DNA from 3 places in the Arthrobacter sp. V1I9 genome. Region 3 is predicted to be linked to each of the others. Evidence: riboswitches for the same ligand, from Rfam matches in the RefSeq annotation. Region 3 holds a riboswitch; each other region holds the start of a gene.

Region 1 (3,264 bases), 140 kb from region 3:
TACTTCTTCGGCGTTCCGCCACAGGCCTTCGAGCAGTTCGTCCCGGCCCACGGTGCGGGTGCCGTTTTCCACCAGGTAGTTCAGGAGCTCGAACTCCTTGAACGTCAGGTTCAGGGATTCACCATCAAGGTGCACTTCGCGACGGGCGAGGTCGATCAGGACACCCGAGGGACGCGGTTCCTGGGGCTGCTGCGGCCGGGGGGTTTCTGTGCGCTGACGGGTGTTGACCGTAGGGTCACCGAAAGTCGAGCGGACGACGTCGAGGGCCGAGCCGGGGGTGCCGGCCGGGGCGACGGCGACAGCGGCGTAGCTCTCGGCTCCGGTTACCAGGGACTGGGCGTAGGCGCGGATTTCCTGGGCGAGCTTGGCGATGGAAGTACCTGCGGCTGCCGCGGTTTCCTCATCGATTCCCATGTACAGAACGAATCCACGCGCAACGTTGTCGTTGGCCACGGGGCGGACCGGGTTCGGCCCGGCCACTACAGGGGTTGGAGCGGTGACCGGCGCGGACTCCGACGGCGGGACGGCGCGGAGCTGGCCGTAGGAGTTGGGGTTGTAGGCCTGGGGGCCGTATCCCGGGCCAGGGAAGCTGCTTCCCGAAGTTGCGGGAGCGAGCGACGTGCGCGGTCCGAAGCCGGGGCGGAGGCCGGACGGCTGGCCACCCTTGGCGGCGTTACGGACAGAAATGTGGACGTATCCGGATGCAACTGACATGGAATGCTTACCTCAATGTGAATGGCCGTCATCGCGGCTCGAATGCTGGGTTCCCCGCAATGGATTGGGGAGGGACGCCCGACGCTGGGCTGGGGGGCGTATGCCTACGAACTTCAAGGGGTGGGAAGATCAGGCGTACATTCGACAACAGCGCATGTCGGCAGCAGCTGATGTGCTGGGCCAATAGTCTGCGGCTGCAGGTGCTGTTGAGTTCTTGTTCACAATGGAAGTGTGCAGCGTAACAATGCTAACTTGCAAGTAACAATGGACGCCTTGGTCCGCATATTGAGACAAAAGCGCTTAATGTGCTGCAGATCACGATTCTGACGAATGGTCAGATTACTGATCATTTCCCCGGTTTTCTGTCCAGCGGGCTGCCGACGGTGAACAAAATTCGGGCCTGCCCTTGTCAACGAGCTTTTTCTTCAGATGCACCGGGAATGCCGGAATCGCCCAGCCGTGCGGGGCCTCCTGTCCAGCGGCACGGGCTTTGGACAGTGAAAATGCCTCGTCCTCCGCCTCAGGAACAACGAGCTCGCGAGGCGCGGGAACCCATAGCCGCGGCTCACCGATCGATCGCCCCCAGCCCTCCCGCCCGGGCGGATGCCCCATCCGCGCCCCGGTGGTCGACGACGAGTCAACCCTTTCCGAGCTGATGAGCATGGGCCTGCGAATGGCCGGCTCATCAGTGGCGGTGGCTGCGGAGGGCCCTGAGGCCGTAAAGCTGGCCAAGGACTTCCGCCCGAACGTCCTGGTTCTTGACGTGATGCTCCCGGGGTTCGACGGCGCAAAGTCGCTGGCCCGTATGCAGAGCCAGTCGGAGCGGATGACCGCTTCGGTAGAAGATCTGCTCCTGCTGGCCCGGCTCGATGAGGGCCAGCCTCTCAAGCTCAGCGAGGTGGACCTCTCGTAGCTGGTGATCGAAAGCGTCAGAGACGAAAAGGTGATGGCGCCCGGGTACAACTGGCAGCTGCAGCGTCCGGACGAGCCCGTTGTGGTCAACGGCGAGGGTAACGGTGACGTCACAGCCGCGGCGCACGGGCTTGCCTTGGCAGTGCCGTTCCTGCGAGCCTTTCGGCAAGGCGACGCGCCGCCGTCGTGATCTCTGTTACCAAAATGTGACTTGTGCTTTGAATTCCTGTACCGTCGATTAGGTACGGTTCCCGTTCGGGCCGTATATCCGGATGACGCCAAGCTCTGCCACTTCCCGGATTCCTCTTGAACCAAGGCAGAGGCGGGGGACCCACCGTCCCGGGCACTGATTGCCCTTGGGGTTAAGCCAGCACGTGATCTTTCCGTCTGGCCGGATGCCCTCATCCGAACCCGACAGCTAACTCCGCAGGTGTGAGAGGCGATTCATCATGTTCAAGTTCCTGGCACAGCCACGCCCGAAAAACGAGTCTGCACCGCAGGCCGCACCGGAAACCGGCAAAATCCCTTCCTTCGGCAAGCGCGCCGCCGTGGTGGCCGCGTCATGCGCACTCCTCATCGGGGTGGGCGCTGCAGGGCAGGCTACGGAAACCAGCATCCGCGTAGCAGCCACCGAGACGCAGGCCGCCGAGGCGCAAGCCAGCCTCAGCATCGAGAAGAGCGAGATCACGGCGAATCCCGCGCCGGAGTCTGCTGCTCCAGCCCTGCCGGAAATCAACGTGGTTCCGCAGGCGGCCGAGCCCGCACCGGCTCCGAAAGCCGCACCGGCACCCGCTCCCAAGCCTGCACCGGCACCAAAACCTGCACCGAAGCGTGCACCGGCGCCCAAGCCTGCCCCCGTCGTCGCGGTCAATGATCCCGCCGGCGCCCAGGCTTATGCGGCCAGCAAGCTGGGAAGCTACGGTTGGGCTCCTGACCAGATGCAGTGCCTGAAGACACTGTGGACCAAGGAATCGGACTGGACCACCACGGCCACCAACCCGAGCAGCGGCGCCTACGGCATCGTCCAGTCCCTGCCGGCCGAGAAGATGGCCAGCGCCGGCGCGGACTACCGCACCAACTACCGCACCCAGATCAACTGGGGCCTGGACTACATCCAGGAGCGCTACCAGTCCCCGTGTGGTGCGCTGAACTTTCACCTGTCGAACAACTGGTACTAAGCACACCGGTTCCACAGGACACATCAGCCGGCGCGGCCCGCACCTTCTCGAGGGGCGGGCCGCCCGGCGTATGTGAACCATGACCGACCTCAAAGCCGGAAAAATGACCCGCCCGTCGCAGTAAGTCAGGCGCCGCGGCCGGGGATGTACTGGACGGCCCACCTGTTGCCGTCGGGATCTGCGAAGTACACAAAGTGGCCCCAGTCCTGTATGTCGACGTCACTGACGTCTACCCCGTTGTTTTTCAGATGCTGGTGCGCGGCAGAGATGTCGTTTACCACGAGCTGGAGGTTGGAGCCGGTGCCCGGAGGTGCGTCCGTAAGCCCCTCCCCGATGCAGATCGAGCAGGCCGAGCCCGGCGGCGTCAGCTGGACAAAGCGGATCGAATCCGTGGGCCGCTCATCAAAGTCGGCATTGAACCCTACCTTGTTGACGTAGAAATCCTTGGCGCGGTCCACGT
Region 2 (3,264 bases), 1.3 Mb from region 3:
CGCCTACATCCCACGCAACCATCTGGTAGAGGAAGCGCTCGCCGCAGCAACGGACGGAGACCTTGATCCCTTCACCCGGCTCCTTGAAGTGGTCCGCGCCCCGTTCACTGAGCGGCCAGGGCTGGAACGCTACACCGAGGGAGCGCCGGAGGACTTCGGCAGCTACCAGACCTTCTGCGGGACCTGAGCGCCCCCGGCAGCTGAGCACCGGCTCACGACGGCCGGAAACAAAACAGGGGCGGCCGCCGGGAACAATCCCGTCTGCCGCCCCTGCTTGGGTGGTGTTACTACGCTACGCGGACGAAGGAAGCGCCGCTGAGCCAGCTGATGGAGTGGACCTCGGTCTTGAAGCCGTCCACGCCACCGCTGACAACCTGGCCGTTGCCGGCGAAGACGCCAACGTGACCGGCGGTGATCACCAGGTCACCGGGAGCCGGGGTGCCCACAGTGGTGCCGTACTGGTAGAACTGGCCCGGGGCCAGGTCGCCAACGCTCTTGCCCACGGAACGGAGAGCCTTCTCCACCATGGCGGTGCAGTCCTGCTGGACGCCCACCTGGCCGTAGGCGTTCGCGAGGATGGCTGCGCCGGTACCGGTGCCGGTGGCCGCGGGAGCTGCCGGGGCGGGTGCTGCCGGAGCAGGAGCCGTGGAGGCGTAGGACAGGTTCATTCCGGTGTTGGCGGGGGCGGCGGCAGTCACGGCCGGAGCCGGAGCCGCAGCTGCCGGAGCCGCCGGAGCGGCTGCAACGGAACCGGCGCCGGGGACCTTGATCTGGTCGCCGGGGTAAATGATCGCGGAGATGGACAGCCCATTGGCGGACAGGACATCGTTCAGGGCTACTCCGTGGGCGGCCGAGATGGCGCCCAGGGTATCGCCGGCAACAACGGTGTGCACGTTGCCTGCAGCTGCTGCGGGGGCAGCCACTGCAGCAGCCGGTGCTGCGTAAGCCTGGGTGTTAGTGGTCTCGGTGGTGTCCGGACCGGTTACGCCTGCGTGGGCCGGGGCGCCGACACCGAAGGCAATGCCGGATGCTGCTGCAACGGCGAGCGCCGGGCGGCCAAGGGACTTGGCTGAGACAGCCAGACCCTCGAGTGCGATTGAGCGGGCCGGAGTCGCGCGGTGACGGGCGGTGGTGGAATTTTTTGACACGGTTGATCGCCTCTCCCATGCCTGCGGGGTGAGCTGTCGGGTTCGGGTTGGAGATACCCGGCCGGGAGCAATTCCGTAATGAACGGTGTCGCTCTCGACTTAACCCCAAGGCCTCGCGTGAGGCCGGTGGAAACGTGGTTCCCCCGTCCCTGCCAGCTGGAAAGCGTTGGGTTCCCGGGTCAGTGGCAGGGCTCGGCATACTGAGGGGAATGTCCCGTCTGGGAGGGACACCTGAAGACCCTAACCCGACTTCGGGTGCATTGTCACGTTTGGGTAACATGCGAGGTGCTTCTATCACATTCCGCAAATGACTTGAATTGGATTTACCACGCGGCTGACCTCGCGAGATACTTTCCTGCTACGGAAGCTGTGTTGCTTTGGTCACAAAGTAGTAAAGGAACTCGAAGGCGGGGCCGGAAGCTTGCCCGGAAGCGCCGCGCGGAGGAGGATATGCCCACCCCGAGGAGGCACCGTGACCCAGCTTGGAAAGTACGAAAAGTACTTGATTGAGGAGTTTTTTGACGACTACCGCGCCGGTACGCTGAGCCAGCGGACCTTCACCCGGCGGGTTGCCTTCATTACGGGCAGCACGGCGACAGCCGCGGCGGCGATGTTGCTGGTGGGCTGCACTCCCAGCGAGGTACCGCCGAGCACCGACCCCATGCCCACGCCGGAACCTTCCACATCGTCGGCCACCGGAACGGCCGACGCAGGGGCCGCAGGTGCCGTCCCTGCGGCCAAGAGCCCGCTTTCCCTTCCGGAGGGCGCATCAGGGATGACGACGGCGACTATCCAGTTTCCGTCCGGTGGAACCCCTATCAGCGCCTACCAGGCCAAGCCGGAGCGGGCGGGGCGCAGCCCTGCAGTACTGATCTGCCATGAGAACCGAGGGCTGACAGCCCATATCGAAGACGTGGCGCGGCGCTTTGCGAAAGAGGGGTACGTTGCCCTGGCTCTTGATTTGCTGAGCCGAGAAGGCGGGACTGCGAACCTGGACCGTGACGCTGTTCCCGGTGCCCTCATCCAGGCGGGCGCCCAGCGTCACATTGCCGACTTCAAGGCAGCGGTGGAGTATCTCCGGGGCCAGGACTTTGTGGACGGCCAGCGCATCGCCATGACCGGCTACTGCTTCGGCGGCGGCATCACCTGGCAGGCGGCCACGGAGTTGGACGGGCTGAAGGCCACGGCGGCGTTTTATGGCCCCGCCCCCGACCTGGGCAAGGTGCCGGGCATCAAAGCGGCAGTTTTTGGAGTCTACGCTGAACGTGATAAACGCATCACCGCCGCCATGCCTGCGCTCAAGGATGCGCTCGCGGCAACCGACGTTGTCCACCAGATCACCGTCTACCCCGGCGTGGACCACGCCTTCCACAACGACACCGGCGACCGCTACAACGAAGCCCAGGCCACGGCCGCGTGGAACGACACCCTCGCCTGGTTTGGCCAGCACCTTTAGGCCCCGCCGTTCCTTGCCAATCCCTGAGTCGGCGCGGAACTCCATCGCATCACCGATGAAGGCACGCCAGCCTTCAACGCGCGGCTGAAACGGGTACCCGAACCACCCGCGCTAGGCTTTTGCCATGGCCGACTTTGAAAGATTCCGGATCCTGCTCGAGGAGGAGCGGGAGCGGAAGATTGCCCTCCTTCCGGCGCTCCGCGCGGACATCGCCTCCGCAAACTCGGCGCGCCAGGACTCGAACGTGGATGACGAACACGATCCGGAAGGCTCCACCATCGCCTTCGAGCTGTCCCAGGCCTCCGCCCTGCTGAAGCAGAGCAGTGCCGGGCTGGATCAGGTGGACGCAGCCTTGGCCAGAATCGCTGAGGGAACCTACGGGACCTGCGCTGTCTGCGGGGACGCGATCGCCGAAGGCAGGCTGGAGGCACGGCCGTGGACCCCGTTCTGCATCCGGCACGCCTCGGCAGGGCGCCCATGAGCAGCGGCATGGATCGTGTGGCGGCTGCCGCTGAATTCGTTGACCGCACGTTGCAGAACGAGGGCGCCTGGTACCGGGCGGACGACGTCGAGGGCCGGCTGGGCGGTCTACTGGCCTCCTACGGTTCCTCCGTCGGCGCTGTCAGGGGAACCATCCGCGACGCGCTGCGGAAGTACAAG
Region 3 (3,264 bases):
TCCACCAGGCCGAAGCTTGCAATGTCCCAGAACGCCGTGGAACCGCCGACGCCGAGTACCACTTCGTAGCCTTCGGGGGCGCGGAAGAACTGGCTGAGGCCCTCGCGGACGGAGCCAACGAGGTTCTTGACCGGGGCCTGCCGGTGGGACGTACCCAGGATGTTCTTCGACGCCGCGGACAGCGCATCAATCTGCTCCGGCCTGACCTTGGACGGCCCGGCGCCGAACCGTCCGTCCTTGGGCAGGAGGTCGGCGGGAATAGTGATGCTGGTTTCGCTCACAGGTGCTCCAGTTTCGGCATGGACACGGCTTTGGTCCGGACGGGTGTTGATGGCCGGCAGTCACTGATGGCTGCTGCCAGGGCCTCCCTCATTCTGCCTTGTTGGGCTGTATCGGCGGGAACCGGAACCGTCATAGTCCAGCCAATGAGACGGTCCTGCGGGCGTCGGCAACTATTCGGACAAAGTCAAAATAGGCTAAGCTTTTCCACGGACTACGTCGCAGTGAAGGCGATACGGTGGGACAACGCAAGGTACTGCGCTCGAGGAGCTGAGCTGGATGACGGATCTGATCGATACTACGGAGATGTACCTTCGGACCATTCTGGAGCTCGAGGAAGAGAACATCGTTGCCCTGCGTGCGCGTATCGCCGAAAGGCTGCGCCACTCCGGACCTACCGTCTCCCAGACCATCGGCCGAATGGAGCGGGACGGCCTGGTGGTCGTCTCGGGCGACCGCCACCTGGAGCTCACCGAGACGGGCCGGAAGCGCGCCACGGAAGTGATGCGCAAGCACCGTCTGGCTGAGCGGCTCCTCGCCGACGTGATTGGGCTGGACTGGGCCTACGTCCATGACGAGGCCTGCCGCTGGGAGCATGTGATGAGCGAGCGGGTGGAACGCCGTATCTACGAGATGCTTAACCACCCCACCGAGTCTCCGTACGGGAACCCGATTCCCGGGCTGGCCGCCTTGGGCGGGCTGCCGTCCCCGGGCTTTGCCGACGGAGCCATCAGCCTCCTGGAAGCGATGAAGTCCTACGGGCCCGCCTCAGCCGTGACTATCAGCCGGCTTGCCGAGCCCATCCAGGTGGAGCCGGAACTGCTCTCGCAGCTGGATGAGGGCGGCATAAGGCCGGGGGCTGCTGTGTCGCTGGAGCGGGTGGGGGACTACATCTCCGTCCGGGTTCCCGGCATCGAAGGGGCACTTGAGCTGCCTCCGGAGGTGGCCGCGCACGTGTTCGTGGCCGTCCGCTAGCGGGCTGGCCCGCGCGCCTCGCTACCCCATGTGAGGTGGGTTACGCAAAGATAACGGAATTGTTACTTTGGGTGTTAACCCTCTATAGTTGAACCGAAGCGTTGATATTAAAGCGTTACCTGATCTGGAGCCGAGCTCTGCCAGCGGATCAGGAGCATGAGTCGTAACTGGCAGAGGCGGGGGAACCACAAGCGGCAGCCGGGGGACTGCCTTGGGGTGAAGTCCGTCAGCAGCAAGCCTCTTCCAGCGAAGGAATCCCTCCGGGGATATCTCTGTGCCGAAGCTTGCTTACGGCGGACCGGGTCTTTGAACTCTCTGACCCGAATCCGACAGCTAACTTCGCAGGCTTTCCAGAGAGGAACCCTTCTTGACCATGCACAATTCCAGGGGACGCCGCCGCGCGGCGGTCCCTGCTTCGACACCGCGCGTTGTCGAAGTCATCACCTCGGAACGCCCCCGCGATCCGCACCGTGATGCGCGCCGGCGTCGGGGTCCATTCCGTCAAATCACCGAGTTCGCTGCTGCCAGCGGCATCGGCCAGAAGGCCGGCGTCGCCCTGGCCGCCACCGGACTGGTGCTTACCGTGACCGTACCGGCCACCAGTCCCGTGATGGCCACGGATGCGTCAGGGAACTCTCCTGTTGCCGCGTCCGCTGTAGCCCCACAGCCCAAAATTTCCGCGGAAGCGGAGGCCGAAATCGACTTCAGCCGGTCCGCCGTGGTCACCGAAGCGGACCCGGACGGGAAGCTCAAACAGCTGCTCAGTGCCCAGTCTGCGGGCGCCATCACCCGCGCCGCTTCCACCGGAAGCCTCGGTGCCCCGCTCGCTGCATTGAGCACTGCCTCACCCTTTGGCTACCGCGTCAGCCCCATCACGGGAGGCTCCGGTGATTTCCACCGCGGACAGGATTACGTAGCCCAGTGCGGCACCTCCGTTCTGGCTGCGGCCACCGGAACCGTTACCTTTGTGGGCTGGCACGAGTACGGTGGCGGCAATCGCGTTGTAGTGGACCACGGCAACGGCCTGGAAACCACGTACAACCACCTCTCGTCCTTCAGTGTGAAGGAGGGGCAGACAGTATCCCGCGGGGATGTTGTGGCCCTCAGCGGGACCACGGGAGCCTCCACAGGCTGCCACCTGCACTTCGAGGTCCAGGTCAACGGCGAAGTTGTTGACCCCACTGGCTGGCTCTAGTCAAGTGACGGTGAACTATCAAATGATGTTGACCTGCCGTGACCTGAATGTGACATTCAAGCAAAACTGCTGTACCGTCTAACTCGCGTCAACTTTTCCGAAGTTGACGCTCTTGTGCGGATTGCCTAACTCTGCCACCGCTCAAGGTCCGTTCGCATTTCATCGTCTGGCAGGGGCGGGGGAACCAATTATGGCCTTCAGTTTGAAGGCCTTGGGGTTAAGTCGCAAAAGCTTCCCAGGAAGCCGCGCGGCCGGGTGACTCCCATCCGAATCCGACAGCTCACCTCGCAGGCATTGGGAGAGGCTACCTTCGTGTCTTCACGCCATAATTCTGCGCGCCACCGTGCGCAATCGGTTCGTACCAACCCCCTGGACACCATGTCCAAGGCTGTTAGTGCCAATGCCGGGACAGTAGGTCGCCAGGCTGCAGTTATCGCTGCTGCGTCCGGCCTCGTCCTGACCTTGGGCCTGCCGGCCAACGCGGCGGACACCACCGCTGGTGTCTCTGCTTCCACCGAGTCAGGGTCCGCGCAGTCGGCCCTCGCGGTCACTGCGGCACCCACGGCTACCGTGTCCTTCGAGCGTCCGGTGGTCAAGACCATCGCAGCTCCCGTGCTGGAGCCGGTGACTGTCCAGTCAACTTCTGATGACGATGACACGGCCGCGGCCGTGGACACGGACACCGTTTCCACAGAGTCCACCGCTACGGCTTCCACAGAGACCACCGCAGCGGCAGCAGCAGAGAAGGTCGTGGCCACCGCGTCCTCGGCTGCCACCTCCGGCATTGCGGCCATCGCCTACACCGGCATCGGCAG

What was found. Region 3 has a riboswitch for cyclic di-AMP ahead of QFZ70_RS14005 (M23 family metallopeptidase). Riboswitches for the same ligand answer to the same signal wherever they lie in the genome.
Region 1: linked by a shared signal. The riboswitch ahead of QFZ70_RS14585 (hypothetical protein) and the one ahead of QFZ70_RS14005 (M23 family metallopeptidase) in region 3 are both predicted to bind cyclic di-AMP.
Region 2: linked by a shared signal. The riboswitch ahead of QFZ70_RS08320 (LysM peptidoglycan-binding domain-containing protein) and the one ahead of QFZ70_RS14005 (M23 family metallopeptidase) in region 3 are both predicted to bind cyclic di-AMP.

Annotation. Positions count from the first base shown of each region.
Region 1 covers NZ_JAUSYU010000001.1:3,130,542-3,133,805, forward strand. The annotation lists gene QFZ70_RS14575 (winged helix-turn-helix domain-containing protein) at 1-714, opposite strand, end outside; partial or broken gene QFZ70_RS14580 (response regulator) at 1,337-1,723, shown strand; cyclic di-AMP (ydaO/yuaA leader) riboswitch at 1,910-2,070, shown strand; gene QFZ70_RS14585 (hypothetical protein) at 2,076-2,804, shown strand; gene QFZ70_RS14590 (glyoxalase superfamily protein) at 2,930-3,264, opposite strand, start outside.
Region 2 covers NZ_JAUSYU010000001.1:1,740,685-1,743,948, forward strand. The annotation lists gene QFZ70_RS08315 (YdiU family protein) at 1-187, shown strand, start outside; gene QFZ70_RS08320 (LysM peptidoglycan-binding domain-containing protein) at 288-1,148, opposite strand; cyclic di-AMP (ydaO/yuaA leader) riboswitch at 1,152-1,356, opposite strand; gene QFZ70_RS08325 (dienelactone hydrolase family protein) at 1,621-2,604, shown strand; gene QFZ70_RS08330 (TraR/DksA C4-type zinc finger protein) at 2,729-3,085, shown strand; gene QFZ70_RS08335 (DNA alkylation repair protein) at 3,082-3,264, shown strand, end outside.
Region 3 covers NZ_JAUSYU010000001.1:2,994,839-2,998,102, reverse strand. The annotation lists gene serC (phosphoserine transaminase) at 1-281, opposite strand, end outside; gene QFZ70_RS14010 (metal-dependent transcriptional regulator) at 559-1,254, shown strand; cyclic di-AMP (ydaO/yuaA leader) riboswitch at 1,373-1,617, shown strand; gene QFZ70_RS14005 (M23 family metallopeptidase) at 1,628-2,449, shown strand; cyclic di-AMP (ydaO/yuaA leader) riboswitch at 2,562-2,757, shown strand; gene QFZ70_RS14000 (C40 family peptidase) at 2,828-3,264, shown strand, end outside.